DNA from 2 places in the Comamonas sp. UBA7528 genome. Region 2 is predicted to be linked to the other one. Evidence: riboswitches for the same ligand, from Rfam matches in the RefSeq annotation. Region 2 holds a riboswitch; the other holds the start of a gene.
What was found. A riboswitch is a leader RNA that binds a small molecule or an ion and turns the genes downstream of it on or off. The one in region 2 is predicted to bind glycine.
Positions count from the first base shown of each region.

Region 1: it holds a riboswitch for glycine, as region 2 does, so the genes downstream of both, B3349_RS02925 (trimeric intracellular cation channel family protein) here and gcvT (glycine cleavage system aminomethyltransferase GcvT) in region 2, are expected to answer to the same signal.

Region 1 is NZ_DLMU01000002.1:217,148-232,054, forward strand. It holds gene fdxA (ferredoxin FdxA) at 1-38, opposite strand, end outside; gene cysN (sulfate adenylyltransferase subunit CysN) at 168-1,535, opposite strand; gene cysD (sulfate adenylyltransferase subunit CysD) at 1,653-2,585, opposite strand; gene B3349_RS02885 (phosphoadenosine phosphosulfate reductase domain-containing protein) at 2,651-3,286, opposite strand; gene B3349_RS02890 (DUF934 domain-containing protein) at 3,283-3,669, opposite strand; gene B3349_RS02895 (nitrite/sulfite reductase) at 3,696-5,480, opposite strand; gene B3349_RS02900 (hypothetical protein) at 5,832-6,197, opposite strand; gene B3349_RS02905 (Lrp/AsnC family transcriptional regulator) at 6,302-6,760, opposite strand; gene ocd (ornithine cyclodeaminase) at 6,910-8,043, shown strand; gene rocF (arginase) at 8,052-9,008, shown strand; gene mnmC (bifunctional tRNA (5-methylaminomethyl-2-thiouridine)(34)-methyltransferase MnmC2/FAD-dependent 5-carboxymethylaminomethyl-2-thiouridine(34) oxidoreductase MnmC1) at 9,119-11,098, opposite strand; gene B3349_RS02925 (trimeric intracellular cation channel family protein) at 11,212-11,877, opposite strand; glycine riboswitch at 12,045-12,140, opposite strand; gene B3349_RS02930 (oxidative damage protection protein) at 12,296-12,574, opposite strand; gene B3349_RS02935 (sulfate ABC transporter substrate-binding protein) at 12,716-13,747, shown strand; gene B3349_RS02940 (hypothetical protein) at 13,805-13,978, shown strand; gene B3349_RS02945 (hypothetical protein) at 14,014-14,280, shown strand; gene putA (trifunctional transcriptional regulator/proline dehydrogenase/L-glutamate gamma-semialdehyde dehydrogenase) at 14,750-14,907, opposite strand, start outside.
Region 2 is NZ_DLMU01000009.1:341,595-356,501, reverse strand. It holds gene B3349_RS12655 (PAS domain-containing hybrid sensor histidine kinase/response regulator) at 1-1,785, opposite strand, end outside; gene gcvP (aminomethyl-transferring glycine dehydrogenase) at 1,898-4,801, opposite strand; gene gcvH (glycine cleavage system protein GcvH) at 4,851-5,225, opposite strand; gene gcvT (glycine cleavage system aminomethyltransferase GcvT) at 5,378-6,508, opposite strand; glycine riboswitch at 6,559-6,672, opposite strand; glycine riboswitch at 6,698-6,786, opposite strand; gene B3349_RS12635 (fatty acid--CoA ligase) at 6,966-8,537, shown strand; gene B3349_RS12630 (peptidylprolyl isomerase) at 8,769-9,554, opposite strand; gene B3349_RS12625 (BolA family protein) at 9,631-9,900, opposite strand; gene B3349_RS12620 (septation protein A) at 9,897-10,487, opposite strand; partial or broken gene msrB (peptide-methionine (R)-S-oxide reductase MsrB) at 10,857-11,261, opposite strand; gene B3349_RS12610 (protein adenylyltransferase SelO) at 11,258-12,874, opposite strand; gene B3349_RS12605 (3-(methylthio)propionyl-CoA ligase) at 13,089-14,726, shown strand.

The DNA of each region.
Region 1 (14,907 bases), on a different contig from region 2:
TTGCACTTGATGCAGTTTTCGGTGACGACGTGAGTCATGGTTGTTCTTATGGGGTTCGGTGAAACCCCTGGATTTTAGGTGTTTTCCCAAGTCCCTCCAGCAGACGGGGCAGAACAAGGGTTAAAGAGACCCGCCAGACCGGTGCCTGGCAGGGTCCGGTCTGTTGCTCAGCGCACCAGGGCCGCGCCGGCGGTGGCATTGCTGGCAGTGTCCACCAGAATCAGCGAACCCAGCTGGCGTGCACGGGTGAAGGGGGCTGCAGGAATGGCTTCCTGCAACTGCAGTTCGACCTGGCCGATGGCGTTGGCTTCCAGCTGCTGGGCCTCTTCCTGGTCCAGGGTGTTGATGTTCAGGCGGTAGGTCACGCGGCGCGCCTTGGCCTTGACCCAGCGGTGGCCATGCAGCGCCCAGTACACGCGGCCGGGCACCAGAGGCTCGTTGTCCATCCAGGCCACGGTGGCGGTGATGTCACGGCTGGCAGGCCATGGGCTGACGGCTGCGGGGGTGTCGAAGTCGTCTTCCGCGACTGCGGACTGCACGGGGGCGGCCACGATCCAGTCGCCACGCGAGACATCGACTTCGCGGTCCAGCGTGATGCCGGCGGACAGGCCGGCTTCCACGCCCTTGGGCGTGCGGGCATGGTCGATCACCTGGGCGATGGTGGCCAACTGGCCGCTGGGCAGAATCTGCACCGCTGCCCCCACCTGGGCGCTGCCTGCGGCCACACGACCCCAGAACACGCGGCGGCCCTGGGTGGTGACGGCGCTGTCGTGGAATTTCTCCACCCACTGCACGGGGAAGGCCAGCGGCAGCTGTACATCGGCTGGGGTGTTGGGCAGCTCTTCCAGCAGTTGCAGCAGGCTGGGGCCTTGGTAACCGGCCCAGCCGGCTTCGCGGTTCACCACGTTGAAGCCCTTGAGGGCCGAGACGGGAATGGTGGCGGCCACGGCAATGCCGGCGTCCTGGGCAAATTGCGCCAGTGCGCCGCGAATGTGGGTAAAGGCCAGCGCCGGGTCGGCTACGGCGTCGAGCTTGTTGACGGCAAACACCAGTGAATGCACGCGCAGCAGATGGGCCAGCAGGCTGTGGCGGCGGGTCTGAGGCAGCAGCTGCAGGCTGGGGTTCTGCCAGTCGAGCTTGGTGGCGTCCACCAGCACCACGGCGGCATCGGCGCTGGACGCTGCGGTGACCATGTTGCGGGTGTACTGCTCGTGGCCGGGGGCATCGCCGATGATGAACTTACGGCTTTCGGTGGCAAAGTAGCGGTAGGCCACATCGATGGTGATGCCCTGCTCGCGCTCGGCAGACAGACCGTCGGTCAGCAGCGCCAGGTCGGTTTCACCGCTCTTGGTCACGCCGGCCAGCTGGTCCTGCAGCACGGCGCGGGTGTCCACCAGCAGGCGGCCGATCAGCGTGGATTTGCCGTCGTCCACCGAGCCGCAGGTGATGAAGCGCAGCGCGGATACATGGTCATTCAGTGCTGCCGTGCCATCGGCACCGGCCTGGGCCGCTGTGGAGTTGATCGTTTCAGTCATCGCATTCTTTCAGTGTTCAAACACGTCCCGGGTCGGGACCGCCGCGCTGGCGGTGTCGCCCTTCCGGCAGTACGCCCTGCCTGGGAAGGGGCAGGCGCGCAGCGCCTCAGGGCTGTGTCAGAAGTACCCATCCTTCTTGCGCTTTTCCATCGATGCCTCGCTGGTCTTGTCGTCCATGCGGGTGGCCCCGCGCTCGCTCACATCGGCGGCCAGGGTTTCGACCACGATGTCGGCTGCCGTGGCGGCCGTGCTTTCCACGGGGCAGGTGCAGGTGATGTCGCCTACGGTGCGAAAGCGCACATCGCGCTGCACGACCTGCTCGCCGTCCTTGGGCGGCGTCAGCGGCGTGACGGGTACCAGCAGACCCTTGCGCTCCACCACATCGCGCTGGTGCGTGTAGTAGAGGCTGGGCAGCGCGATCTGCTCGCGGTCGATGTATTGCCACACATCCAGCTCGGTCCAGTTGCTGATGGGGAAGACGCGGAAATGCTCACCCGGTGCAATGCGGGTGTTGAACAGCGTCCACAGCTCGGGACGCTGGGCCTTGGGCTGCCATTGGCCAAAGCTGTCGCGGTGGCTGAAGATGCGTTCCTTGGCGCGGGCTTTTTCCTCGTCGCGGCGGGCGCCGCCGATCAGCGCGTCAAAGCGGAATTCCTCGATCGCTTCGAGCAGGGTGACCGACTGGTGCACGTTGCGCGATTCGCCGGGGTGGGCCAGGCGCACCGTGCCGCGGGCCATGGAGTCCTCCACGCTGCGCACGATCAGCTCGGCACCCAGTTCCTGGGCGCGGAAATCGCGGAAATCGGTCACTTCCGTGAAGTTGTGGCCGGTGTCGATCATCAGCAGCGGATAGGGGATGCGGCCGGCGCCAAAGGCCTTCTCCGCGCAGCGCAGCATGACCAGCGAATCCTTGCCGCCCGAAAACAGCAGGGCAGGGCGTTCAAAAACCGCGGCCACTTCGCGCAGGATGAAGATGGTTTCCTCTTCCAGCGCATCCAGGTGGCGGTTGCTGAGGTGGCTCAGCACGGAAGTATCCACACGGGCGTTCATAAATACACTTTCAAGCGAAACAGGTCTCTGGTGCTGGCGCAGCAAGCCCCAGAAGCGATTGTTTTTCAGTGGGCGATGTGCAGGCCGCACTCGCGGTTGTCTTCGCCCTTGGTGGGGTCCACGTAGTCGAAGTTGTTGGGCAGGCCGTGTTTTTCGCAGTACTCGTACAGATCCTTGGACGACCAGTGCAGCAGCGGCGCCACCTTGATCAACCCGTCGGGGTTGATACTCACGGGATCCATCTGGGCCCGCACGGCGGTGTCGGTGGCACGCAGTGCGGTGAACCAGACCTTGGGCGCGGTCTCGCGCAGGGCGCGGGCAAAGGGTTCCAGCTTCACTTCTTCGGTGAAGGCCGCATGGCGCGGGTCATCCAGTGCGGGCGTGGCGCCTTCCACGGCTTCGCGGTGGGCGCGGGAGCGGCGCGGCAGATAAATCTTCAGGTTGAGATTCAACTGCTTGGTGACTGCATCGGCAAACTGGTAGGTGGCTTCGGTGTTGTAGCCGTTGTCCATCCACACCACGGGCACGCCGGGCTGGGCCTGGGCGACCAGGTGCAGGATCACGGCCTCGAACGGTCGGAAGTTGGTGGTGACGATGGTGGGCTGGTTCAAACCCACGGCCCAGCGCACCAGGGCCTGGGCGTCACGGCCGAGCTCAGTGTTGATGCGGGCCAGATCCAGAGCGGGGGCGAGCTGGCTCATGCGTGCTCCTCGGCGAAATGCGGCTTGGTGTGCACGGCATCGGCCTGGTAGTAACCACCAAAGCGCTCGAACTGGCGCTGGGCATCGGCCGCGTCCACGTCTGCGCGCAGCACGGCAGAGCTGAAGCCGGTGCGCTCCATCTGCACCAGCTGGTCGATCAGCACATCGCCGGTAGCGCGGATGTCACCGGAAAAACCTCTGCGGCGGCGCAGCAGATAGGCCTGGCTGAAGGCGCGGCCATCGGTGAAATTGGGGAAGTGCAGGTCAACCTGGGTGATGCCGTCCAGATTGGCGTCCAGTGCATTCACATCATTGGCCAGTACCAGCACACTGGTGTCGCCTTCGGCAGGGCCGGCGTAGGCGGAGTGGGGCAGGATTTGCATAGGGGTTCCTTGTTCTTGTTCTGGGCTCAGGCTGCCGCTTCTTCCTCTTCGGCGGCCGGGTGGCGCGCGCTCTTGCCGGCTTCCTTGAACGGGTCCAGGCCGATGCGGCGCACGGCGTCGATGAAATGCTCGCCGGGCTGGCGCAGGTTGCGGTAGGTGGTCAGCACGGCTTCCAGCACGTCGGGCACTTCGGCGGCACTGAAGGAGGGTCCGATCACCTTGCCGGCCACGGCTTCACCCGACAGGCTGGAGCCGTCCGATCCGCCCAGCGTGACCTGGTACCACTCCTTGCCATCCTTGTCCACGCCCAGAATGCCGATGTGGCCGCTGTGGTGGTGGCCGCAGCTGTTGATGCAGCCGCTTATGTGCAGGTCGATCTCGCCGATGTCGTCCAGCTCGTCGAGGTCCTGGTAGCGCTGGGTGATGGCTTCGGCAATCGGCAGGCTGCGGGCATTGGCCAGGGCGCAGAAGTCGCCACCGGGGCAGGCGATCATGTCGGTCAGCAGTGCCACATTGGTGCTGGCCAGACCCAGGGACCTGGCCGCCTGCCACAGTGCGTGCAACTGGCTGACCTGCACCCAGGGCAGCATCACGTTCTGGTCGTGGGTCACACGGGCTTCGCCGGCAGAGAAGCGGTCCACCAGCTGGGCCAGGGCATCCAGCTGGTCGCCGGTGGCATCGCCCGGGGCCTGGCCGGTGCGCTTGAAGGACAGCGTCACGGCGCGCAGGCCGGCCAGCTTGTGGGCGTGGACGTTGCGGCTGATCCAGCGCGCAAAAGCGGGCTCTTGCGCGGCCTGGTCAATCAGGGCCTGTTCATCGGCCGCGGCGTCGGCCACGGTGGGCAGTGCGGGCGTGGTGAACATGGCGGCCACGCGATCGAATTCCGCCTGTGGCACGGTGTGGGGGCCGCCATCGACTTCCACGATCTGGCGGAATTCCTCTTCCACCGCATCGATATAGGCCTGGCCTTCGGCCTTGACCAGAATCTTGATGCGGGCCTTGTACTTGTTGTCACGGCGGCCCAGCTCGTTGTAGACACGCACGATGGCCTCGATGTAGTTCATGATCTGGTTCCAGGGCAGGAACTCACGGATCACCGTACCGATCACCGGCGTGCGGCCCATGCCGCCACCCACAAAGACCCGGAAGCCCACTTCGCCGGCCGCGTTCTTGAGCACATGCAGGCCCACATCGTGCCAGCCGGTGGCAGCACGGTCTTCGGCGGCTCCGGTGATGGCGATCTTGAACTTGCGCGGCAGGAAGGCGAATTCCGGATGCAGCGTGGTCCACTGGCGCAGAATTTCAGCGTAGGGGCGGGGGTCAACCGCCTCGTCGGGCGCAATGCCGGCCAGTGCGTCGGTGGTGGTGTTGCGGATGCAGTTGCCGCTGGTCTGGATGCCGTGCAGGTTCACGGAAGCCAGCAGGTCCATCACATCGGCGGCCTTGGACAGCGGGATCCAGTTGAACTGCACATTGGTGCGCGTGGTGAAGTGGGCGCAGTGCGTGGGCAGGAAGGTCGTGCCCAGCTTGCCCTGGCCTTCCATGGCGGCTTTGAACACGGCGGCTTCGGGCTCGTCGTATTCGCGGGCGACACGGGCCAGCACGCGGATCTGGTCGGAGTTGATTTCCCCGTAGGGCACGGCCACACGCAGCATGGGGGCGTAGCGCTGCACGTACCAGCCGTTTTGCAGGCGCAGCGGGCGGAAATCGTCTTCCGGAAGCTTGCCGCTTTGCCAGCGTTCCAGCTGGTCTCGGAACTGGTCAGCGCGCTGCTGGACGAAGGCTTTGTCGAAGTCGGTGTATTGGTACATGGCTACGGTGCTTGCGTGGGGGGCACGGGCCGTGCATGCAATGCCGGCCTGGCTCTATGGGGCCGCACTGTAGAGAAAGCTTATATGGAAACAAACTATTGTTTTCTCCTTCATGTATATCGGTTTGTGTATATAGAACTGTCGTGCACGCCGACCGGCGCTGACAAGCGGTGCAAAAAAGCCCGCGCAAGGCGGGCTGGGTGGGCAGATAGGGGCTTCTTGGGCGGCCTGCATGTGCCGGCCAACTGGATGCGGATGGTCAAGACGACCGGACGAGGCGTGACGCTGCTGGCGGCACATAGGGCCGGGCAAGGCGGTGGCCCGGCATGCCGGTCGGTGTGGGCCCGGCGCTCAGAACGGCTTGGCGCCCATGATGGCGGCCGCAGCCAGCAGAAACACCAGCTGCAGCACCAGCACCAGGCGGCGGGTGCTAGGGTTGGGCGCCGTCAGCTGTCGTTTGGCGATACCGCAGCACACGCCGTGCACCACGTACAGGATCAGGCCGATGTAGGGATACATCATCTGCTGCCAGGGGCCGACAAAGGTGACGGCCAGGCCGGTCAGCGCAGCCAGGCCGCCAAAGACCCGGGTAAAAACATAGCTGAGCGTGGCCTTGCGCGCGGGCAGCTGCTTCCAGGCCAGTGCGGTGAACAGCAGGGCGCACAGCAAGGTCAGCACGGCCAGCAGCATGTGGGAATGTTTGAGAGCGATGTACATGGGGTGTATGGAATGGAAAACTTATGAAAACAGGAGCTTGCTGTGCACTGTTGGTATGGTTCTGCAGATCATTTTGCGTGGAAAAATTTGGTGCAGCCCCTCAGTCAGCTATCTTTTTGTGCTGATGGCGCAGTGTTGGTCGTGGTCCGCAGCGTCTCCAGGTGGATGCTGGTTTCAGAGTGGCTGATGCCCTTGATCAGGCGGATGCGTTCCAGCGCCCGCGCCAGCTCGGGCAGGGTGGCCACCTGCAGTTCGGCCAACAGGTCCCACTGGCCGTTGGTGGCGTGCAGGGCCTGCACGGCAGGTTCGCCCAGCAATGAGGCGGTCACCCGGCGTGCGTCATTGCCTTCGATGGCAATGCTCATCCAGGCTTGGAGGCCGCCTGTTTCTGCTTCGGGCTTGAGGCGTAGCGTGTAGCCCACGATCACGCCCTCGTCTTCCAGGCGGCGCAGACGGTTGGTCACCGTGCCGCGTGAGACGTTCAGCCGTGCTGCCAAGGTGGCCACGCTTTCACGGGCGTTGTGGCGCAGCAGGGCAATCAGGCGCTGGTCGATCTGATCCAGATTGGACATAGTGGCAACGATAGCTAGCGATATGGCAGATTTTTGCCGATTTTGAATAGTTTTTGGCGATATGAATTGCCGCCAGCCTGTGTCACGCTCATGCCATCTCTTCCGCGCACCCTGGGTGCTGCTTTGCCGGAGGCAATTTCATGACCGCACTGTCCTCTTTACACCGCCTGCCGAGCGCCCAGGTGCACACCGATTTCCTGAGCGCCACCGATGCCGCCCGCCTGGTCGCACGCGTTGGCGTGGTCGAATGCCTGCGCCGCATCAGCGAAGCAGTGGAGGCCGACTTCACCCGCTGGAACGACTTTGACAAGACCGCACGCACGGCAGCCCATTCCGCGCAGGGCGTGATCGAGCTCATGCCCGTGGCCGATGCACGCGATTACGCCTTCAAATACGTCAACGGCCACCCGGTCAACACCCAGCACGGCCTGCCCACGGTGATGGCTTTTGGCGCACTGGCCGATGTGGTCACCGGCATGCCGCGCTTTGTCAGTGAGCTGACGTTGACCACAGCCTTGCGCACCGCTGCCACCTCGGCCATGGTGGCGCGCAAGCTGGCACGGGCCGGCAGCCGCCGCATGGCGCTCATCGGCAATGGGGCGCAAAGCGAATTCCAGGCCCTGGCCTTCATGGACCAGCTGGGGGTGCGCGAACTGCGGCTGTTCGATGTGGACCGTGCCGCCAGCGCCAAACTGCAGCGCAATCTGGCACCGTTTGCTGCCCGGTATGGGGCTGATGTGCAGATCGCGGACAGCGTGCATGCGGCTGTGCAGGGGGCCGACGTGGTGACTACCGTCACCGCAGACAAGCGCAACGCCGTGGTGCTGGACGCCAGCACACTGGCGCCGGGCATGCACATCAACGCTGTGGGTGGGGATTGCCCCGGCAAGACCGAACTGGACGCCGAAGTGCTGCGGCGCAGCAGCGTCTTTGTCGAATACGAACCCCAGACCCGGCTGGAGGGGGAGTTGCAGCAGATGCCGGCCGACTTTGCCGTGACCGAGTTCTGGCGGGTGCTAACTGGTGTTGCTCCCGGCCGGGTGTCGGACGCCCAGATCACCCTGTTTGATTCCGTGGGCTTTGCGCTGGAAGATTATTCCGCTCTGCGCACCATGCAGGGCCTGGGCCGGGAGGCGGGGCTGCTGTCGCAGCTCGAGCTGGTGCCCGCGCTGGCGGACCCCAAGGATTTGTTTGCCCTGCTGCGCCAGGGTGAGGATACGCACCAGACAGCACTGCCGTCCGCGGACCGTGCTGCCTGGCACAAAGTAGCGTGAGGACAGAAATGCTTCAGAAAGAAGAGTTGGCCATGCAGGTGCACAAGGCCGTGACATTGATTGGCGTGCCAACCGATGTTGGCGCTGGCCGCCTGGGCGCTGCCATGGGGCCGGATGCGCTGCGCGTGGCCCAGCTGGGCCCGGCATTGGCGCATTTTGGTGTGGATGTGCAGGACATCGGCAACCTGGCCGGCCCCCCCAATCCGCGTGGCGCGCGCGATGCGCAAGGCCTGCGCAACTACGCCGAATGCGTGGCCTGGAACCAGGCCACGCACGACACCGTGCTGGCGCAGCTGCAGGCCGGGCGCATGCCGATCATGCTGGGCGGCGACCACACATTGGCCACCGGCTCCATCAGCGCTGTGGCGCGCCACTGCCGCACCACCGGCAAGCGCCTGCGCGTGCTGTGGCTGGATGCCCATGCCGACTGCAACCTGCCCGACATCAGTCCCACCGGCAATCTGCACGGTATGCCCGTGGCCAGCCTGTGCGGCCACGGCCCGGCACCGCTGTCGGGTATGGCCGGATTCACGCCCGCGCTGCAGGGGCCAGACATCTGCCAGATCGGCCTGCGCAGCGTGGACGAGGTGGAAAAGCGCATGATCCAGCGCCTGGGGCTGGAAGTGTTCGACATGCGTGCCATCGACGAGCAGGGCATGCGTGCCGTGATGCAGCAGGCCCTGGCCGGACTGGAAGGGCCTGAAGGCGCCGATGTGCATCTGCACCTCAGTTTTGATGTGGACTTTCTGGACCCCGACATCGCTCCCGGCACCGGCACCACCGTACGCGGTGGCCCGAACTACCGCGAAGCCCAGCTGTGCATGGAAATGATTGCGGACACCGGTCGCATGGCATCGCTGGACATTGTGGAGCTCAACCCGGCGCTGGACATCCGCAACCAGACGGCCGAGCTGGTGGTGGATCTGGTGGAAAGCCTGTTCGGCAAAAGCACTTTGGTGCGCTAATGCCCGAGGACCTGCGCTGAAACGCTTTCTCCCTGTGTCCCCACACCGTGCTCTGGCAGTGCAGGTGCGCTGAAGCCGCGTGTCAGTCGGGGCGTTCTTACACCCTCTGTTCAGCCGCGCCGCTGCAGCCGCTCCGTCCCCAGGTGCAGCGCCAGCTTGGCGTCCAGCGGCAGCGGTTCGCCGTGCAGGCGTGCGGCCAGCAGTTCGCCGCAGAGGATGGACAGTGTCAGCCCGCGCGCGCCCAGGGCGGTGAGTGCCCACAGGCCCGACAGTGCGTCCTCGGTGTTCCCTGTGTTCTCTTCTGTTTTGGCCGGGTCTGCGACCGAGGCCGCAGAGGCCGCCCCGTGTGTAGTTCCTACCGGGCCCACGATCGGCAGCCGGTCGTGGCTGGCTACCCGCACCCGGCCCCAGGTGGGGCGGCAGCGGGCCTCCTGCGGGTTGAACCAGGGGGCCATGGCGGCTCCGGTGGCGGGCAGCAGCGTGGAGAGCTTGCCGTGGTTCACCGCGTGGGCGGCCGCCTGGTCGGCAGCGGAGATGGGCATTTCGGTCACGTCGCGTTCGAAGGTGGAGCCCATGACCCAGGTTTCGCCGTGCTGCGGGTCTTGCGGTTGTGGAATGTGGGTGACCAGATTGCCATTGCCGTTGACCGGGAAGGGCGGCAGGGCGCTGGCGTTGTCTGCGGTGTGCGGCCCCCAGCTGATCTGCCCGCGAATGGGCTGCAGTTGCCAATGCTGGTGGGGTGGCAGCAGTTCTGCCGTGGCGGGGCCGCAGGCCAGTATCGCCAGGTCGGCCTCGGCCAGCAGGTGGCCGTCGGCGTCCAGCGCCTGCCAGCGGCCAGCTGTGCTGCGCTGCAGGCGGGTCACCACGGCATGCGCCTGCACACGGATCTGCGGGTGCTTCAGCTGGGCGTGCACCAGCTGGGCCGGGCGCACCCAGCCCGCTTGCTGGTGCCAGCAGGCCACGGTGTCCGGCGGCAGGCCGGCCTGGGCCAACTGGGTGGCGCTGGCGGGGTGGCTCCAGTCGTCGCCCGGTCCGCCGGCCCAGCTGGCCGGCAGGCCGGTGCCGCCATCGGTGCAATGCTCCAGCACGCCGCTGTGGCCCCAGTCCGAGCCTTCCTGGCACAGGTCGCGCAGGCGCTGCAGCGTCTGGCGCACCCCGTTGCGTGACAGGCGCGAAAGCACGCTGTCATCGGGTGACACATGGGGGCAGAACAGGCCGGCGGGCAGGCCGGAGGCGCCGTCCGCCGGGCCGTCACCGGCCACCAGCACCTGCACCTGCCAGCCGCGCAGCGCCAGGCTATGGGCGGCTGCACTGCCGGCCAGGCCAGCGCCCACCACCAGGGCCGTGCCAGCCTGGGTCACCGGCGGCGGGCCGGCCTGGGCGCGCACGCGCGGTTCCCAGGCCGGGTTGAAGCGGGCCTGCAGGTTGTCGCGCTTGGGGGGCACGCCGGGCACTTTGCGCACTTCAAAGCCGCATTGCGCCAGCTGGTCGCGCACCGCACGCGCAATGGTCCAGGTGGCCAGTTGCGTGCCGCGCCGGCAGTGGCGGGCCAGGGCCTTGAGGGTGTGGGCATCCCAGATGCCGGGGTTGGTGCTGGGGCTGAAACCGTCCAGGTAGATGCTGTCGGCCACCGTGGTCTGCTGGCGCAGCATGGCCTGGGCATCGCCAATCCACAGCGTCAGCTGCACGCGGCCATCTTCAAAGCCCAGGCGGTGTACGCCCGGCAGCAGGCCGTAAAAGCGTGCGGCCAGCTGTTCGGCCAGCGGGCGCAGCAGGGGATCAGTGGGGGCAGCGCGCAGCAGGTCGTCGGCGCTGACCGGGTAGGCCTCGACCGATGTGAAATGCAGCATGCGCGGGCGCTGCGGATCGGCCTTCCAGGCCGCCCAGGTCACCAGAAAGTTCAGGCCCATGCCAAAGCCGGTTTCCAGCACGCGCCATTGCGCCTGGTCGGCCCAGGCCGCAGGCAGGCCGCAGCCTGCAAGGAATACCTGGCGCGCCTGATTCAGTCCCCCGAGTTCGCTGTGGTAGCGGTCCTCAAAACGGGGGCTGTAGGGGGTGCCATCGGGCAGCCAGGCAATCGGTTCGGACATGGGAGGCAGGGTTCAGAGGAGTAGGACGATGGTGCGGCAGCACCTGCACGGCGCAGGATCGGCCGGGCAGGGCGCGCGCCCCAGCGGCGGTACGCCGCGCCGCCGGGATCCGCTCACTCCCAGCGCTGCTGGTAGGAAAACGTGGGCAGCCGCCAGTGAAAGCGGATGGCCGCCAGCCGGAACAGCAGCCCGCCTGCAAAGCACACCAGGGTGCTGATGTTGGAGCTGACATCCAGCGCGCGCAGGCCCAGGAACAGCAGGCAGACGGCCAGGGACACGCTGGCATACAGCTCGCGGCGGAAGACCACCGGCACCTGGTTGCACAGCACGTCGCGCAGAATGCCGCCGCTGATGCCGGTAATCATACCGGCCATCACCACCACCACGCCGGGGTAACCCAGCTCCAGCGCCACGTTGCAGCCTATTAGCGAAAAGGCGATCAGGCCCATGGCATCCAGCAGCAGAAACACCTGCTTGAGGTGGATCATGTAGCGTGCCACCACCGTGGTCAGCAGGCCGGCGGAAATCACCAGGTACACATATTCGGGGTGTTGCGTCCAGCCAATGGGGTAGTGGCCCAGCACCATGTCGCGGATGGTGCCGCCACCCAGTGCCGTGACGAAGGCGATCACCACCACACCAAAGATGTCCATGTTGCGGCGGCCTGCCGCCAGTGCCCCGGACATGGCTTCGGCCGTGATGGCGATTAGGTAGATCACCAGCATGGCGGTGAGGTTGGACAGCTGGAACGATTCCAGCAGCGAAACAGATGGAAGCATGGCGGACCCATACGTGAAAAAACCAGGCATGGATGCTGTCCATGGTCTGGTGCGCCTCTCCCGCTGTCCTTTGTACCTGAGAGTTGCGTGCGCGCAGCCCGGTGCTGCGGCACTTGCCCCTTCGGTGAGCCGGGCCGGGTGGGCACGGGCTGCTCTCCAGTTGGCGAATCTTTGCTGCGGTACGTCGGCCTGAGCGATTATGGGAGTTTGCGCCTTCGGCGGAGGCCGGCTGTACAGCCGCCTCGCTCTCCCGCAGAAAGCGGCGATTCTAGGCGCTTTTGTACAGCGCAGAGGCCGCAGGGGCGTTGGTGCGGGGGAAGCTGCTTGCGGGTGCGGCGGGCAAAAGAAAGCCCCAGGGCCTGGAGCGCTGGGGCGGGTCTTCACGCGGTGCCCTCAGCACCGCGTGCGCAAGCGGCAATTACTGCGCGCTGGGGGGCGGCACAAAGCCGGCTGCGGCGTCGGCGCCAGCACCGAAGAAATGGTTTTCCATCTGGCGGGCCAGGTACTGGCGAGCGCGGGCATCGGCCAGGTTCAGGCGGTTTTCGTTGACCAGCATGGTCTGGTGCTTGAGCCAGTCGGCCCAGGCTTGCTTGCTCACGCTTTCGAAAATGCGCTTGCCCAGCTCGCCGGGGTAGGGCGGAAAGTCCAGGCCTTCAGCGTCTTGGCCGAGCTTGATGCAGTGAACGGTACGTGCCATGGGGGAAATCCTGTCTACGGATGTTTTGGTAATAACAAACTGAAATCTTATTTGTTTCAGTTTTGAGGGCGGCATTCCAGAATGCACAGCAACGGAGCGAGAAGCCGTTTGACAACGCAACCAGAATCACCGAGACCCTCAATGACAAATCGCCGCCACTTTATCAAGTTTCCCCTGCTTGCCAGCCTTTTGACCGGCTTGACCCTCGGCGCTCTGCCGGCTCTCCCCGCTCTGGCCCAGCAGCAGGTGACCCTGCTGAATGTCTCCTATGACCCGACGCGCGAACTGTACGTGCAATACAACCAGGCCTTCGCCAAGTACTGGAAGGCCAAGGCCGGCCAGGATGTGACGATCAAGCAGTCGCACGGCGGCTCGGGCAAGCAGGCCCGCTCGGTGATCGACGGCCTGGATGCCGACGTGGTGACGCTGGGCCTGGCTCCGGACGTGGACGCGCTGGTCAAGAACGGCGGCCTGGTGGCGGCCGACTGGCAAAAGCGCCTGCCGCACAACTCGGCGCCTTACACCTCGACCATCATCTTCCTGGTCAAAAAGGGCAATCCTAAGGGCATCAAGGACTGGGATGACCTGGTCAAGCCCGGCGTGTCGGTGATCACCCCCAACCCCAAGACTTCGGCAGGTGCCCAGTGGAACTACCTGGCGGCCTGGGAATACGGTAAGCGCAAGTTCGGCGGCGAAGCCGGTGCCAAGGACTACGTGAAGAAGGTCTACGGCAACGTGCCTGTGCTGGACACCGGCGCGCGCGGCTCCACCATCACCTTTGCCCAGCGCAATGTGGGCGATGTGCTGCTGGCCTGGGAAAACGAAGCCTTCCTGGTGCTCAAGGAGTTCGGTGCCGAGAAGTTCCAGATCGTGGTGCCCTCCGTCAGCATCGTGGCCGAACCCACCGTCTCCGTGGTGGACAAGAACGCCGACAAGAAAGGCACCCGTGCCGTGGCCGAGGAATACCTGAAGTACCTGTACTCGGACGAAGGCCAGGACATCGCCGGTAAGAACTACTACCGCCCCACCTCGGAAAAGGCCCGCGCCAAGTACGCGGCCCAGTTCCCCAAGCTGGATCTGTTCACCATCGACCAGGCCTTCGGTGGCTGGTCCAATGCCGGCAAGCATTTTGTGGATGGCGGCAGCTTCGACCAGATCTACACCAAGAAGTAAGCAGAACGTTGCGGGGTGGCGCACGTCACCCCGCAGCACCCAACCAAGGAGCATGTCATGCAAGCACAGCCTGCCCACCAGCCTTATTTGAAGAGCCATCTCGCACCGCTCGGCAAGGCGCCGCAGGAGCAGGTGCGCCAGTTGTTGCTGGTCACCGCCCGGCAGTGGGGCGTGCGTGCCATGGCACAGCAGGCAGCCGCAGTGGCGCGGCCTTGCTGGCAGGCAGGCTGAGCCTGCCGCGCTCACACCACGTTCGTAGGGGTTTGATGCCTTGTTCTTCCGAAAGGAAGGCAAGGCTTTTTTACATCGTGGCTGTAGACGGGCGGTCGCACAGGCATTTTGTGTGCGCCTTCTATTGCACTGCAGCAGATTTTGGTGGGGCAGAAAGCGTGCAGCGCGGGAAACACCTTGCAGCACGCGGTTCGGTAAACGAAAAAATCCGAACCGGAGCGCGGCATATGCGTGAAAACGGCGTGCCAAAAAATAAAGCCTGCAGCGCAAACTGCAGGCTTTTAAAAAAAGAAACTGATTGAAGTTGAACTCGCTTTGAATAAGCTTGGTGATGGCCATCCAAGCTTGTTCTCGCAAAGGTTCCAAACCGCAGGGCCTGCACGGTCTACCAATCGGACTCTCCCCCCTCTCGGAATCCCATGAATATTGCACACTGCGATTTGGAGCCTGAATATTAACCGATTTTTCCCGATAGGTTTTCTGTATGTCAGGGTAATGAAAAGTCTCTGATGAAAAGCAACAAACCGTGCTGCGTTAAGCCAATCGTCAGTTTGGCGTGAGCGCGGTGTGCAATATGCGCGGGCGTCAACTCCGGCAGGTAAAACCTGCCGGCGCATTATCGGCGCCGCCTGGGCGGGCAGCGTCTGTGTGCAGGCTTGCCATGTCGGCGTCACGTGTTCTGTGGCGGGGTGCCCAGCTCCTTCGCCTTCTGCCGCCTTCCCGGGCCGAGGGCGGTGGTGGTAGAGGGGGAAGGAGAGGCGGTTGGCGGCTTTACGCCATGGTCATCAGGCTGGCATTGCCGCCGGCGGCGGCGGTGTTCACACTGACGGCGCGCTCCAGCAGCAGGCGTTCCAGCGGGACCGGTGCCGTGGCGTCGGCCAAGTGGCAGCAGCCTACCAGCGGGCCGCTGCGCTGGGCCAGGGCCTGCA
Region 2 (14,907 bases):
GGCCACCACCGAGGTGCGCGGCGGCTCGGCTACCACGGGCGGCAGCTCCACCCCTTCGGTGACCGGGAAGTACAGCGCAAAGCGGCTGCCCAGGCCGGGCTGGCTGTGCACATCCACGGCGCCGCCATGGGTGCGCATCACGCCGTGCACCACGGCCAGGCCCAGGCCGGTGCCCTGGCCCACGGGCTTGGTGGTGAAGAAGGGCTCGAAGATGCGCTGCAGCGTCTGCGGCGTCATGCCCGGGCCATTGTCCTGCACGGTGTAGACGATGTAGGGGCTGTTGGCCAGGCCCAGGCGCTCGCGCAGGCGGGGGTCGGGGTCCTGCAGCTCCACCTCCATGCGCACCATGCCCCGGACTTCGCCGATGGCGTGCATGGCATTGGTGGCCAGGTTGAACAAGGCCTGCTCCACCTGGGTGGGGTCGGCCAGCAGCGCAGGCAGATGGGCGGGGACGTGGGTCTGCAGCTCGATGGCCGGTGGCAGGGACACGCGCAGCAAGCGCTCAGTGTCGCGCAGCACCTCGCCGGCATGCACGGCGCGGCGCTGGGGCGGCTGGTTCCGGCTGAAGGTCAGGATCTGGCGCACCAGGTCGCGGGCGCGCTTGCCGGCTTTTTCGATCTCGCGCAGGCTTTCCTGCAGCGGGCTGTTCTGGGCGCAGTCGGCCATGGCCAGCTCCACGTTGCCCAGGATGGCGCCGACGATGTTGTTGAAGTCGTGCGCAATGCCGCCGGCCAGCGTGCCCAGGGCCTGCATCTTGTGCGATTCGCGCAGCTGCACTTCCAGCTCGCCGCGCTGGGCTTCGGCGCGCTTGCGGCTGGTGAGGTCCCGGGCGAAGACGGTGGTGGTCTCGCCCTCGCCATAGCGTTCGAACGAGATGCCGACTTCCACAGGGATGTCGCGGCCGCTGGCGGTGCGGCCGGTCATCTCGCCCAGCACCGCCTGGGTGGTCAGCGGGGCCAGTTCCAGCGCGTAGGCCGCATCGGGCAGAAAGCGCTCCAGGCGGCTGCCCAGCGCTTCCTGCACCGGACACAGGAACAGCGTGGCGGCCGTGGGGTTGAAGACGGTGATGCGCCGCTGGCTGTCCACGCAGATGATGGCGTCCATGGAGGTGTTGATCACCGCCTCCAGCCGCCGCTCGCTGGCGTGCAGCTGGGTGTTGCGCTCCTGCAGGGTCTGGCGTTCGGCCAGCAGCGGGCCCTGGTCGACCACGGCGCACATGAACTGGGCCGATGCCGGGCCGGTGCGCTGGGGGATTTCGATGCAGGCGATGTGCAGATCACCCTGCATGGCATGGCCCTGGGCCACGGAGAATTGCACCTCGTGCACTTCGCTGCGGCCTTGCTGGCGTGCTTCCAGAAAGGCCTGGGCCACGCGGTCGGCGTCCTCGGGCACCACAAAGGGCATGAAGGAGGCCAGCAGCCGGTCCTGGCTGGGCGACTGGAAGGCGCTGTGCGCCATGGCGTTGGCCTGGATGACGATGTCGTGCTCGTCGATCACCAGCAGCGGCAGCGGCACGCTGGAGAACAGGGCTTCGAAGCGCTCGGACGCGCTTTCGGCCACCGCCTGGCTGTAGTCCAGCACCTTGTTCTGGATTTCCAGCTCGGCCTGGTAGTTGCGCAGCTCGGCGACCAACGCGGCCAGCGGATCGTCGGAGCTGTGCTCCGTGACCTCCCAGGCATCCAGATTGGGATAGGCCGGCGCCAGCGACGGCGCAGGAGGCAGCAGATCCTGGGTGGCGTCAGGATCTTCGTGTTGCAGCAGAAAGGAGAGGTCCGGGCGGCTCATAGAAGTGGTGCCGCAGCGCGGGTGTGTCACGCCACAGGGAGGGGCAGTGTAAGCCGCCCACAGGGGCGGCTACAAGGGCTATCCCTAGGTGGTGTGGACTTTCCGCCGAAAGTCACTCCGAAAATGCGTCCAGCGGCACGCAGCTGCAGAACAGGTTGCGGTCGCCATAGACATTGTCCACGCGGCCCACCGGGCTCCAGTACTTGCTGCGGCGCAGCGCGGGCAGCGGGTAGGCCGCTGTTTCGCGCCCGTAGGCATGCTGCCAGTTGTCCCCCACCACCTGCTCGGCGGTGTGGGGGGCGTGCTTGAGCGGGTTGTCTTCCCGGTCCCAGCGGCCGGCTTCCACCTGGCGGATTTCCTCACGGATGGCGATCATCGCGGCGATGAAGCGGTCGATCTCGGCCAGCGGTTCGCTCTCGGTGGGCTCCACCATCAGCGTGTTGGCCACCGGGAAGGACAGGGTGGGCGCGTGGAAGCCGTAGTCGATCAGGCGCTTGGCCACGTCTTCGGCCATCACGCCGCTGGTGTCCTTCAGGCCACGCAGGTCCAGGATGCACTCGTGCGCCACATGGCCGTTGGCCGAGGCGTACAGCGTGGGGAAATGGTCTTTGAGGCGGGCGCTGATGTAGTTGGCGCTGAGGATGGCGGTTTCCGTGGCGGCCTGCAGGCCGGCGGCGCCCATCATGCGGATGTACATCCAGCTGATGGGCAGCACGGCCGCATTGCCCAGGGGGGCGGCACTGACCGCACCGACCTGGCCGGCAATGCCGCCTGCGGCATGACCGGGCAGGAAGGGCACCAGGTCTTCCACCACACAGACCGGGCCCACGCCGGGGCCGCCACCGCCGTGGGGGATGCAGAAGGTCTTGTGCAGGTTCAGGTGGCTCACATCGCCGCCGAATTCTCCGGGGGCGGCCACGCCGACCAGGGCGTTCATGTTGGCGCCGTCCACGTAGACGCGGCCGCCGTGGCGGTGCACCAGGGCGCAGAGCTCCTTCACCTGGGTCTCGAACACGCCGTGCGTGCTGGGGTAGGTGATCATCACGCAGGCCAGGTTGGCGCTGTGCTGCTCGCACTTGGCCTGCAGATCGGCCAGATCGACGTTGCCGTTGTCATCGCACTTGGTGACCACCACCTGCATGCCCACCATCTGGGCGCTGGCGGGGTTGGTGCCGTGGGCGCTGCTGGGGATCAGGCAGATGTTGCGGTGGGCTTCGCCGCGCGCGGCGTGGAAGCCCTTGATGGCCAGCAGGCCGGCGTATTCGCCCTGGCTGCCGGCATTGGGCTGCAGGCTGACGCCAGCGTAGCCTGTGGCTTCGCACAGCCACTGGCGCAGTTGGGCGTCCAGCTGGGCGTAGCCCTGCAGCTGGTCGGCTGGGGCAAAGGGGTGGATGTGGGCGAACTCCGGCCAGGTGATGGGAATCATCTCGCTGGTGGCGTTGAGCTTCATGGTGCACGAGCCCAGCGGGATCATGCTGCGGTCCAGCGCCAGGTCCTTGTCGCTGAGGCTGCGGATGTAGCGCAGCATGGCGGTTTCGGAGTGGTGGGTGTTGAACACCGGGTGGGTCAGGTAGCTGCTGCTGCGCTGCAGGCCGTCGGGGATCAGCGAGGGCGCGCCTTCGTCCATGGCCTCGACCGTTGGCAGGGCCTGGCCGTCCTGGGCGAAGATGCTCCAGAGCAGTTCCACATCGGCACGGGTGCTGGTTTCGTCCAGGCTGATGCACAGGTATTCGTTCCAGGCCTTGCGCAGGTTCACGCCCTGGGCGACGGCGCGCGCAGCGATGGCATCGGTCGCGCCCTGGGTGTGCAGTGCGATGGTGTCGAAGGCCGTGCCGTGGTGGCGGCTGGAATGGCCCAGCTGGGTCAGGCCGCGGCTGAGGATGGCCGTAAGGCGGGCCACGCGGCGGGCGATGCGCGCCAGGCCCTGGGGGCCGTGGTAGACGGCGTACATGCTGGCGATGACCGCCGGCAGCACCTGGGCCGTACAGATGTTGGAGGTGGCTTTTTCGCGGCGGATGTGTTGCTCGCGGGTCTGCAGCGCCAGGCGGTAGGCGGGTTTGCCGTGTACGTCCACGCTCACGCCGACCAGGCGGCCGGGCAGGGAGCGCTTGAATTCGTCGCGGCAGGCCATGAAGGCAGCGTGCGGGCCGCCCGCGCCCATGGGCATGCCAAAGCGCTGGGTGCTGCCGACCACGATGTCGGCGCCCATTTCGCCGGGCGGCGTCAGCAGGGTCAGGGCCAGCAGGTCGGTGGCGAAGATGGCTGCAGCCTGCTGGGCATGGATGGCCTGGACATCGGCCTTCCAGTCCACGATCCAGCCGCTGCTGGCAGGGTACTGGATCAGCGCGGCGAAGAAGTCACCCGCCAGCGCTGCCTCCCACTCCTCCTTGGAGTTGGCCACCACCACGGTGATGCCCAGCGGGGCGGCGCGGGTCTGCACCACCTCGATGGTCTGCGGGTGGGTGTCGCCCGCCACCACGAAGCGGTTGCTCTTCGATTTGACGGAACGCTTGGCCAGCGTCATGGCTTCGGCGGCGGCCGTGGCCTCGTCCAGCATGGAGGCGTTGGCGATGGGCATGCCGGTCAGGTCGGTGACCATGGTCTGGAAGTTGACCAGCGCCTCCATGCGGCCCTGGGAGATTTCGGCCTGGTAGGGCGTGTAGGCCGTGTACCAGGCGGGGTTCTCCAGGATGTTGCGCAGGATCACGCCCGGCGTGTGGGTGCCGTAGTAGCCCTGGCCGATAAAGCTTTTGAGCACGCGGTTCTGGCCCGCCAGTGCCTTCAGCTCTGCCAGCGCCTCGGCCTCGGTCACCGCGGCCGGCAGCTGCATGGCGCGGCTGCGGCGGATGGCCTTGGGCACGATGGAGTCGATCAGCGCAGCGCGCGAGGCTTCGCCGATCACGCTGAGCATGTGGGCTTCATCCTGCGCATCGATGCCGATATGGCGGGGCAGGAATTCGCTGTGGTTTTCCAGGGCGTGGAGCGATTCCACAGGGGCGGGGGCAGACATCAGCATGGAGGGGACCTATCTCAAAAGCTGGGGCGGTACGGCTGCGGGCTGGGCGTCAGGCGCCGGCCGCGAAGCTGTCGTAGGCGGTCTTGTCCATCAGGGCATCCAGTTGCGATGCATCGGACAGCTTGACCTTGAAGAACCAGCCGGCACCCAGCGGGTCGCTGTTGGCCAGGGAGGGGTCGTCGCGCAGGGCTTCGTTGATCTCGACGATCTCGCCGCTCACGGGCATGTAGACGTCGGCTGCGGCCTTGACGGATTCGACCACGCCGGCCACTTCGCCTTCATTGAAGGTGGTGCCCACAGCGGGCAGGTCGACGAACACCACATCGCCCAGCGCGTCCTGCGCGTGGACGGTGATGCCGACCACGGCGGCGTTGGTGTCGGCGGTGTTGATCCACTCGTGCTCTTTGGAAAACTTGATGCTCATGGGAAGCTCCGTTAGGTAAGTTCTGAAAAAGGGGCTGGTGCAGGCGGTGCACGCAGTGTTTGGGACAGGTCTGGCAGCACTGTAGCGGCCCGCGCACCGGCACCAGGGGTTGGCTGTGCCTTTTTTGTGGTGCGGGAGTCCGGCAGGGCCGTTCAGCCGCGGTGGTAGCGCGCGGGGACGAACGGGGTGGCCGACACCTTCATGGGCACCGGCTTGCCGCGCACCATGGCGAACAGTTCCGTGCCTTCGGCGGTGTAGTCGGGCTGCACATAGCCCAGGGCCACGGGCTGGTTCAGGCTGGGGCTGAGCAGGCCGCTGGTGATGTAGCCGACCTGCTGGCCGTCCATGTTCTCCAGCACGGCGGGCTCGCGCACCGGCACGCGCTCGGTGGCGATCAGGCCCACGCGCTTGCGCTGCACCAGCGCCGGGTTGTCCAGCTGGGCCAGCACGGTGTCGGCGCCCAGAAAGCCGCCCGCGCGGGCGCCGCCGGTGCGGCGCACCTTCTGGATGGCCCAGGTGAGGGCGGCTTCCACCGGCGTGGTCTTGTCGTCCATGTCGTTGCCGTACAGGCACAGGCCGGCTTCCAGGCGCAGCGAATTGCGTGCGCCCAGGCCGACGGGTTCCACCTCGGGCTGGGCCAGCAGCTTGCGGGCCAGGGCTTCGGCCTGGGTGCCCGGCACGGAGATTTCAAAGCCGTCTTCGCCGGTGTAGCCGCTGCGCGTGACGTAGCAGGCAATGCCGTCGATCTGCACCGCCATGCCGGTCATGAACACCAGACCCAGCACTTCGGGGGCCAGGCGGCCCAGGGCCGCAGCGGCCTGCGGGCCTTGCAGGGCCAGCAGGGCCTGTTCGGGCATGGGGATGACCTGGCAGCGGCTGCCGATGTGCTGCTGGATGTGGGCGATGTCGGCCACCTTGCAGGCGCCGTTGACGATGAGGAACAGGTCCTCGCCGCGGTTGACGAACATCAGGTCGTCCAGGATGCCGCCCTGGGCGTTGAGCAGCAGGCCGTAGCGCTGCTTGTGCAGGCCCAGGCCCTGTACGTCGACGGGCAGCAGGGTTTCCAGTGCGGCGGCGGCGTCGGGGCCCACCAGGCGCAGCTGGCCCATGTGGGAGACGTCGAACAGGCCGGCGGCGTCGCGGGTGTGGCGGTGTTCGGCCATCAGGCCGCTGGGGTATTGCACCGGCATGGCGTAGCCGGCAAAGGGAACCATGCGTGCCCCCAGCTCCAGGTGCAGGGCGTACAGCGGGGTGGTCAGCAGGTCGGTGGTGTCAGCGGTCATGGTGTCGCAGAGCAAAGCAAAAGAAATGCCGGCGGCCTGCGCCGCCTGCGCTTTGCCCTGTTGTCCGCTTTACCTGAGAGATTCACCCGCACCTTCCAGGCGTGGGGCTTGCTCCTTCGGTGGACGGGGTGCCGGCACCCGCGCCTCTCTCCAACAAGGTACGCCCGCGGTCGATGCGGCGGGCGGCTGCCAGTCCTTTTGCCTGAGCGTTCGGGGTTGCCCCTGCGCCTTCGGCGGCGCCGCTGGGCCTGCTGGCCGGGCGCGCTCTCCTGACGAATCCGCGCAGTATATCCGGGCCGATGGGCGGTGCCTACCCCGATGCATATGCATAGATGCAAACGATCTGATGCGCTCCCTATACTCGTGTACCAATTTCGATGGATTCAAGGAGACGAAGTTGGTCGACACACAGTTTTCCCCCGCGGGCGCAGCCCCTGTCCCGGCACCGCGTGCGGCGCTGACCCTGGGCGATACGCTGGCCTGGCCGGCGCGCTATCTGCCGCGCAAGGAGGCGCTGGTGGTGTCGGACGCGCAGGGCCGCCGCGCCTGGACCTATGCCGAGCTGGATGCCGAGGTGAACCGCCACGCCCATGGTCTGCAGCAGCTGGGCATAGGCCAGGGCGATGTGGTGGCCGCCTTTCTGTACAACACGCCGGCCTTTGTGTTCACCTTGCTGGCGACCGCGCGCCTGGGCGCCATCTTCAATCCCATCAACTACCGGCTGGCGGCGCAGGAGCTGGCGTTCATCCTGCAGGACGGCAGCGCCAAGGCGCTGGTGTTCGAGGATGAGGGCGCTGCTGTGGTCGAAAGGGCCAAGCTGCTGGTGCCCCAGGTGCAGCACTGGATCCACGCCGACCCGGGCGCCGCGCCGGCCTGTGCCACCGCGCAGCTGGCCGCGCTGGCGGCCGGCCAGCCCGCCACGGCGGTGGACGTGCGGGTGGACGAGGATGCGCCCTGCATCCTGATGTACACCAGCGGCACCACCGGCCGCCCCAAAGGTGTGCTGCACACCCACCGCAGCAAGCTGGCGCACAACGCCATGATGCACCAGGTGATGCAGTTCCGCCGTGAGGATGTGGGCCTGTCGGTGGCCCCGCTGAACCACACGGCCGAGCTGCACACCAGCTTTTTGCCGCGCCTGCAGGTGGGGGGCACCCTGGTGCTGCAGCGCCGCTTCGATGCCGCCGATGCGCTGCGCCTGGTGGAGGCGGAAAAAGTCACCTTCTTCTTTGCCGCGCCGACCATGGTCACCATGCTGCTGAACGACGCCACCCTGGGGCAGCGCGATCTGTCGTCGCTGCGGCTGGTGGAGTACGGCGGGGCCTCGATGGCGCCGCACCTGATCCGCGAGTGGACGCGCCAGGTGGGCTCGGGCCTGGTGCAGGTCTTCGGCACCACCGAAATGGGGCCGTGCATGTCGGTGCTGTACCCGCATGAGCAGCTCAGCCATGCCGGTTCGGCCGGCCTGCCGTCGCTGAACCACGATCTGCGGGTGGCGCGGGTGCGCGAAGACGGCGCCGCCACCGACCCGGCCGATGCCTGCGCGGTGGGCGAGGTGGGCGAGATCCTGGTGCGCGGCCCCTGCATGATGGCCGGCTACCTGAATCGCCCGGAGGCCAACGCCAAGGCGCTGGCCCATGGCTGGTACCACACCGGCGATCTGGGGCACCTGGACGCCGATGGCTATCTGTGGATCCGCGACCGCATCGACTACATGATCAATTCGGGGGCGGAGAACGTCTACCCGCGCGAGGTGGAGGACGCCCTGGTGGGGCACGCCGAGGTGCTGGAAGCGGCTGTGGTGGGCGAGAAGGACGCGCGCTGGGGCCAGGTGGTGGCGGCCTATGTGGTCGCCAAGCCGGGAACGGTGGTCACGGCCGCGGTGCTGGATGCGTTTTTGATGCAGGGGGACCGCCTGGCCAGCTACAAGCGCCCGCGCAGCTACCACTTTGTCGACAGCCTGCCCAAGACCACCAGCGGCAAGATCCAGAAGCATCTGCTGCGCCAGGCGGATCTGTGCGCAGCCTGAGAGAGTGAGGGTCTGAGGCCGAAGGGCTGAGCCCCCGGTCACACCTGCCGGGCAAGCCCCTGTCTGCCGCCGATGGCGGCGCGGGCAGGGGCTTGCCTGTTTCTAAAAGGAGAGCAGGCCGGGCCGCCGGGCGGTTGCCGGCGTCGCATGCGCTGCGGGCGCCCATAAAAAACGCGGCCGAAGCCGCGTTTTGGGGGCGCAGGTGCTGGCCAGCGGCACCGTGCCGGGTGCTTACTGCACCTTGGCCTTGGCGCGCAGACCGTCCTGGAACTGCATCAGCTTTTGCTGTTCCAGTTGCTGGGCGATCTGGGGCTTGACGTCGTCCAGCGCAGGCAGCTGGGCCTGGCGGGTTTCGATCACGCGGATCACGTGCCAGCCGAACTGGCTCTTGACCGGGGCGCTGGTCATTTCACCCTTGTTCAGCTTGAGCATGGCTTCGCTGAATTCGGGCACGTAGTTGCCGGGGTTGGCCCAGCCCAGGTCGCCGCCTTGGGCGCCGGATCCGGGATCCTTGGATTCCTTCTTGGCGATGTCTTCGAACTTCTTGCCGCCGTTCACTTCGGCAATGATGGCCTTGGCGCGGTCTTCGGAGTCCACCAGGATGTGGGCTGCGTGGTATTCCTTGCCTTCGTTGGCAGCGGCGAACTTGTCGTATTCGGCCTTGATTTCGGCGTCGGTGACGGGGTTCTTCTTCTGGAAGTCGGCGAACAGTTCGCGGATCAGAATGGTCTCGCGGGCCAGTTCCATCTGCTGGCGGTATTCGGGCGAAGCAGCCAGGCCGCGGCGGCCGGCTTCCTGCAGGAAGATTTCGCGGGCGATCACTTCTTCCTTGATCTGCTCATCCATTTCTGCCGGCACGGGGCGGCCGGAGCGCTCCAGCTGTTGCTTCAGAACGTCTGCGCGCGCCTTGGGCACAGGCTTGCCGTTGACGATGGCCAGGTTCTGGGCGGTTGCCGAGAAGGCCATCGTGCCCAACAGGGCGGCTGCCACAAGGCTGGACAAGAGCTGTTTTTTCATGCGGGATCCAAAAAGGAAAATAGGTGAGCCCACCGGCCAGCAGTGCAGCGGGACTTGAACAGAGGGTTGCTGGCGCTTACAACACTTCGATCGCCAGGGCATGCAGGCCCTGGTCGATGAAATCTTGCAGGGAATCATACACAAGCCTATGGCGTGCCACGCGCGGTTTGCCGTCAAACAGCGGGCTGGCCACGCGCACCCGGAAATGGGTGCCAAAGCCGGTGCCGTTGGCGCCGGCGTGACCGGCGTGCTGGTGGCTTTCGTCGATCACTTCCAGCTGCGTCGGGGACAGCACTTCGCGCAGCCGCGCTTCGAGGGCGGCTGCGGTGATGGGCTGGGCGCTCATGGCTGGCGGTCCTGGGTCTGCTGGGCATCGGCGCCGGGCAGGGCCGCGTCGTCGCCGCCGGCTTCCTTCATGTGGCGGCTCAGGTACACGGCCTGGGCCAGCACGAACACCAGCATCAGCCCCATGCCGCCAAACAGCTTGAAGTTGACCCAGGTGTCGGTGTCGAAGTTGTAGGCCACCCACAGGTTGAGCACGCCCATGACGGCGAAGAAGCCGGTCCAGCTCCAGTTCATGGTGCGCCAGGCCGCTTCGGGCAGCTGCATCTGGGCGCCCATCAGGCTTTTGAGCAGGTTCTTCTTGAAGAACAGCTGGCCCACCAGCAGGGCGCCACCCATCAGCCAGTACAGCACGGTGGGCTTCCACTTGATGAAATTCTCGTCGTGCGCGAGCAGCGTGGCGCCGCCGAACAGCACGATCACGCCCAGGCTGACCCATTGCATGGGTTCCACCTTGCCGGTCTTGTAGCGCAGATAGCCGATCTGCAGCACGGTGGCGATGATGGCCACCGCCGTGGCGGTGTAGATACCCCAGACCTTGTAGGCCACAAAGAACAGGATGATGGGGAAGAAATCGAGCAGAAATTTCATGTAACGGTGCGGACAGCCACTGCGGGCCGGGTGCGAAAGAGCGCAGCATGCCATATCCGAAAAACCCCGCAGACAAGGGTTGCTGCCGGGGCGGCAGGTTCCGGATGGACGGCCGGGGCCACGGGCGGCCTGCCGCCGTGGCTGCCGCAGGGCCCGGCGGTGCCCCATGCCCCCCGGTCGCCCTGGCGGGCGGGCCTGCCGGCGGCATGCGGGGGGGCGCTGGCGGCGCGCCTAGCTGTGGCCGCCCTGGGCCTGGCGGTGGCCGCCGTCGGTGCGGCTGGGCGTGTCGTCGGGCGAGGTGGGGGCGGCCACCTCGCCCGGCGCCTGGCTGCCGTTGTCGACCACGCCGGTGGGGCTGGGCGGCGGGGCGTCGCCCAGGAAGTCCAGCGAGGCGGAGTTCATGCAGTAGCGCAGGCCGGTGGGCAGCGGGCCGTCTTCAAACACATGGCCCAGGTGGGCGCCGCAGCGGCTGCAGACGGTTTCGGTGCGCACCATGCCGTGGCTGCGGTCCACGATCTCGGTGATGGCGCCGGGCACGGCCTTCCAGAAGCTGGGCCAGCCGCAGCCGGCGTCGAACTTGGTGTCGGAGTCGAACAGCTTGGCGCCGCAGCAGACGCAGTGGTAGCTGCCATCGGCCCAGTACTGCTCGTATTTGCCGGTAAAGGCGCGTTCGGTGGCGGCGTGGCGGGTGACTTCGAAGGCCACCGGTTCGGCGTTCTTGGACTGCAGCAGGGCCTGCCACTCGGCGCTGGTCTTCTGGATGGGATAGGTCATGAGGAGCAACTGATGGAGATGGAGGAAGCCCAGTCGGGCGGGAAGCCGGCCCAGTCATTGTGCGTCGGGTGGGCGTCGTACGGTGCGGCCAGCACGGCCTGCAATTGTTGCAGCACGCCGGTGTCACCGGCCTGGGCGGCGCGGATGGCGGTTTCGCCCAGGTGGTTGCGCAGCACAAAACGGGGGTTGGCCCGCTGCATGGCCGCGGCATCCGGCGCGCCGCCGGAAGCCGCGAGCAGTGCCTGGTAGGAGGGCAGCCAGCGCTGCCAGGCCGCGCCGTCCACAAACAGATCCTGCACCGCATCGTACTGCCCGGTTGCGGCCGCGTCGGACAAGCGGCGCCAGAAGATGGGGTAGTCTACTTTTTCCGCGGCCAGTAGCTGCAGCAGCTGGCCCACCACGGGCGTAGCGGGGTCGGCCTCTTCGGGCGTGGCGGCGGCGGTGCCGGTCTGCGCCAGGGGCGGCAGGCCCAGCTTGCGGCGCATCAGCGCGGCAAAGGCGGCGGAGAAGTGCGGGCGGTAGGCCTCGATGGCGGCGACGGTGGTGTCTTCTTCCCCGATCAGCGGGTGAAGGGCCTGGCCCAGGCAGAACAGGTTCCAGTACGCCACCTGCGGCTGCTGGCGGAAGGCGTAGCGGCCCTGGGTGTCGCTGTGGTTGCAGATGTGGTCGGGGTCGAACCCGTCCAGAAACTGGAACGGGCCGTAGTCGATCGTCAGGCCCAGGATGGACATGTTGTCGGTGTTCATCACGCCGTGGCAAAAGCCCACGGCCTGCCAGTGGGCCAGCATCTCGGCCGTGCGCTCGGCCACGGTGCGCAGCAGGGCGGCGTAGGGGTTGCCGGGCGCGGTGCGGCAGGCGGGGTAGTAGCGGTCGATCACGTAATCGGCCAGCTGGCGCAGCTCGGCTTCCTGGCCGCGTGCGGCAAAGTGTTCGAAGTGGCCGAAGCGGATGAAGCTGGGCGCGACGCGGCAGACCACGGCGGCGGTCTCCACCTCTTCACGGTAGATGGAGGCCGGGCTGCCGGTCAGGCTGAGCGCGCGCGTGGTGGGGATGCCCAGGGCGTGCATGGCTTCGCTGCACAGAAATTCGCGGATGGACGAGCGGAGCACGGCCCGCCCGTCGCCCCGGCGCGAATACGGCGTGCGGCCCGCGCCCTTGAGTTGCAGTTCCCAGCCCGGAATGGCGGGGGCGGCAGCGCCTGCTACGCCTGTGTCGGTGCTTGCGGCGGTTTCGTTCAGTGCGTGACCCTGCACTTCCCCCTGCACCTCCCCCAGCACGATGGCGCGGCCGTCGCCCAGCTGGCCGGCCCATACGCCGAACTGGTGGCCGCTGTAGACGGTGGCATAGGGCTGGCTGCCGGGCAGCAGGCGGTTGCCGGTCAGCACCTGGGCGGCCTGTTCGGTGTGCCACCAGCCGGCCGGGATGCCCAGCTCGGCGGCCAGGTCGGGGCTGTGGGCCAGCAGCTGGGGTGTGGGCAGGGGCGTGGGGTCGAGCCGGGTCAGAAAAGCCGGGCCCAGGATGGCAAAGCCGTGGGGGTTCCAGGTGGGTTGCCAGGCCGTGGCTGCAGCGGAGGTGGCGGGTGCGCCGGAAGGGGCGGAAGCTGGTGCATGCATGCGGCTTATTGTTGGCCCAGGCGCTTGCCCTTGCAGCCGGCGGGACAAGCGGCGCGCGCGCTGGTGCACAGCCGCGCGGCGCCGTGCGTCACCCAGGTGTCAGGCTGGCATGCTGGAAAGCACGGAAAGTCGCCCAAACGGCCCTGGGCTACCATGTGCAGCGAGCCCAGAACAAAACCACCGGCACCGACCGGATCCAAGGAGTAGACCCCGTATGCAAGGTTTGATGCAGGATCAGCAGCTGCTGATTTCGTCGCTGATTGAATTTGCCAACCGCTTCCACGGCGATGCCGAAATCGTCTCGCGCCGCGTGGAAGGCGACATCCACCGCTACACCTACCGCGACCTGACGGCCCGCGCCAAGCAGCTGGCCAATGCGCTGGACGGCCTGAAGCTGGCCCACGGCGACCGCGTGGCCTCGCTGGCCTGGAACGGCTACCGCCACATGGAGATGTACTACGGCGTCAGCGGCTCGGGCCGGGTGCTGCACACCATCAACCCGCGCCTGCACCCCGAGCAGATTGCCTGGATCGTCAACCACGCCGAAGACCAGGTGCTGTGCTTTGACACCACCTTCCTGCCGCTGATCCAGGCGGTGCACGCCAAGTGCCCCACGGTGCGCCAGTGGGTGGCGCTGTGCGATGCCGACAAGCTGCCGGCCGACACCGGCATTCCCGGTCTGGTCAGCTACGAGGCCTGGATTGCCGGCCAGTCCAAGCACTACCGCTGGCCCCAGCTGGACGAGAACACCGCCTCCAGCATGTGCTACACCAGCGGCACCACCGGCAACCCCAAGGCGGTGCTGTACAGCCACCGCTCCAGCGTGCTGCACGCCTACGGCGCGGCGCTGCCCGATGTGATGAGCCTGTCGGCGCGCGATGCCGTGCTGCCCGTGGTGCCCATGTTCCACGTCAATGCCTGGGGCCTGCCGTATTCGGCGGCGCTGACCGGCGCCAAGGTGGTCTTCCCCGGCCCGGCGCTGGATGGCAAGTCGCTGTACGAGCTGATCGAGGCCGAGGGCGTGACCTTTGCCGCCGGCGTGCCCACGGTGTGGCAGATGCTGCTGACCCATATGCAGCAGGGCGGCCTGAAGTTCAGCCACCTCAACCGCACGGTGATCGGCGGATCGGCCTGCCCGCCGGCCATGATCGACACCTTCGAGGACACCTATGGCGTGCGCGTGCTGCACGCCTGGGGCATGACCGAGATGAGCCCGCTGGGCACGCTGGGCACGCTCAAGAACAAGCACCTGGCGCTGCCCAAGGAGCAGCAGCGCAAGATTCTGCAGAAGCAGGGCCGGCCCATCTACGGCGTGGACATGCGCATTGTGGACAGCGAGGGCAAGGACCAGCCCTGGGACGGCAAGGCCTGCGGCGACCTGCTGGTGCGGGGGCCGTGGATTCTGGACACCTACTACAAGGGCGCCAGCCCCCTGCTCAAGGACGAGGAAGGGCGCGGCTGGTTCCCCACCGGCGATGTGGCCACCATCGACCCCGACGGCTATATGCAGATCACCGACCGCACCAAGGATGTGATCAAGTCTGGCGGTGAATGGATCAGCTCCATCGACATCGAGAACATTGCCATGGGCCACCCGGCCGTGGCCATGGCGGCCTGCATCGGCATGCCCCATCCAAAATGGGACGAGCGTCCTATTGTGGCGGTGGCCCGCAAGGTCGGTGCCGAGGTCTCGCGCGAGGAGCTGCTGGCCTTCTTCGACGGCAAGACGGCCAAGTGGCAGATTCCGGACGATGTGGTGTTCGTGGACGCCATTCCGCTGGGAGCGACCGGCAAGATGCTCAAGACCAAGCTGCGCGAGCAGCTGGCGGGCTACAAGCTGCCGGGCCTGTAAGCCGCCGCACTGGCTGCGCACTGGCCACGCACCGTCCGGGGCAGACCGGCGGCGCGGATGCAGCTGCATCCAACAGAGCGCCTGGTGCGCATGGACCATGGGTTTCGGGGACGCCCCCGCAGACCCGGGGTGCATGCGCGCCGGGCGTTTTGCTGCGTGCCGGCCCGGGCCTGCGGCCCCC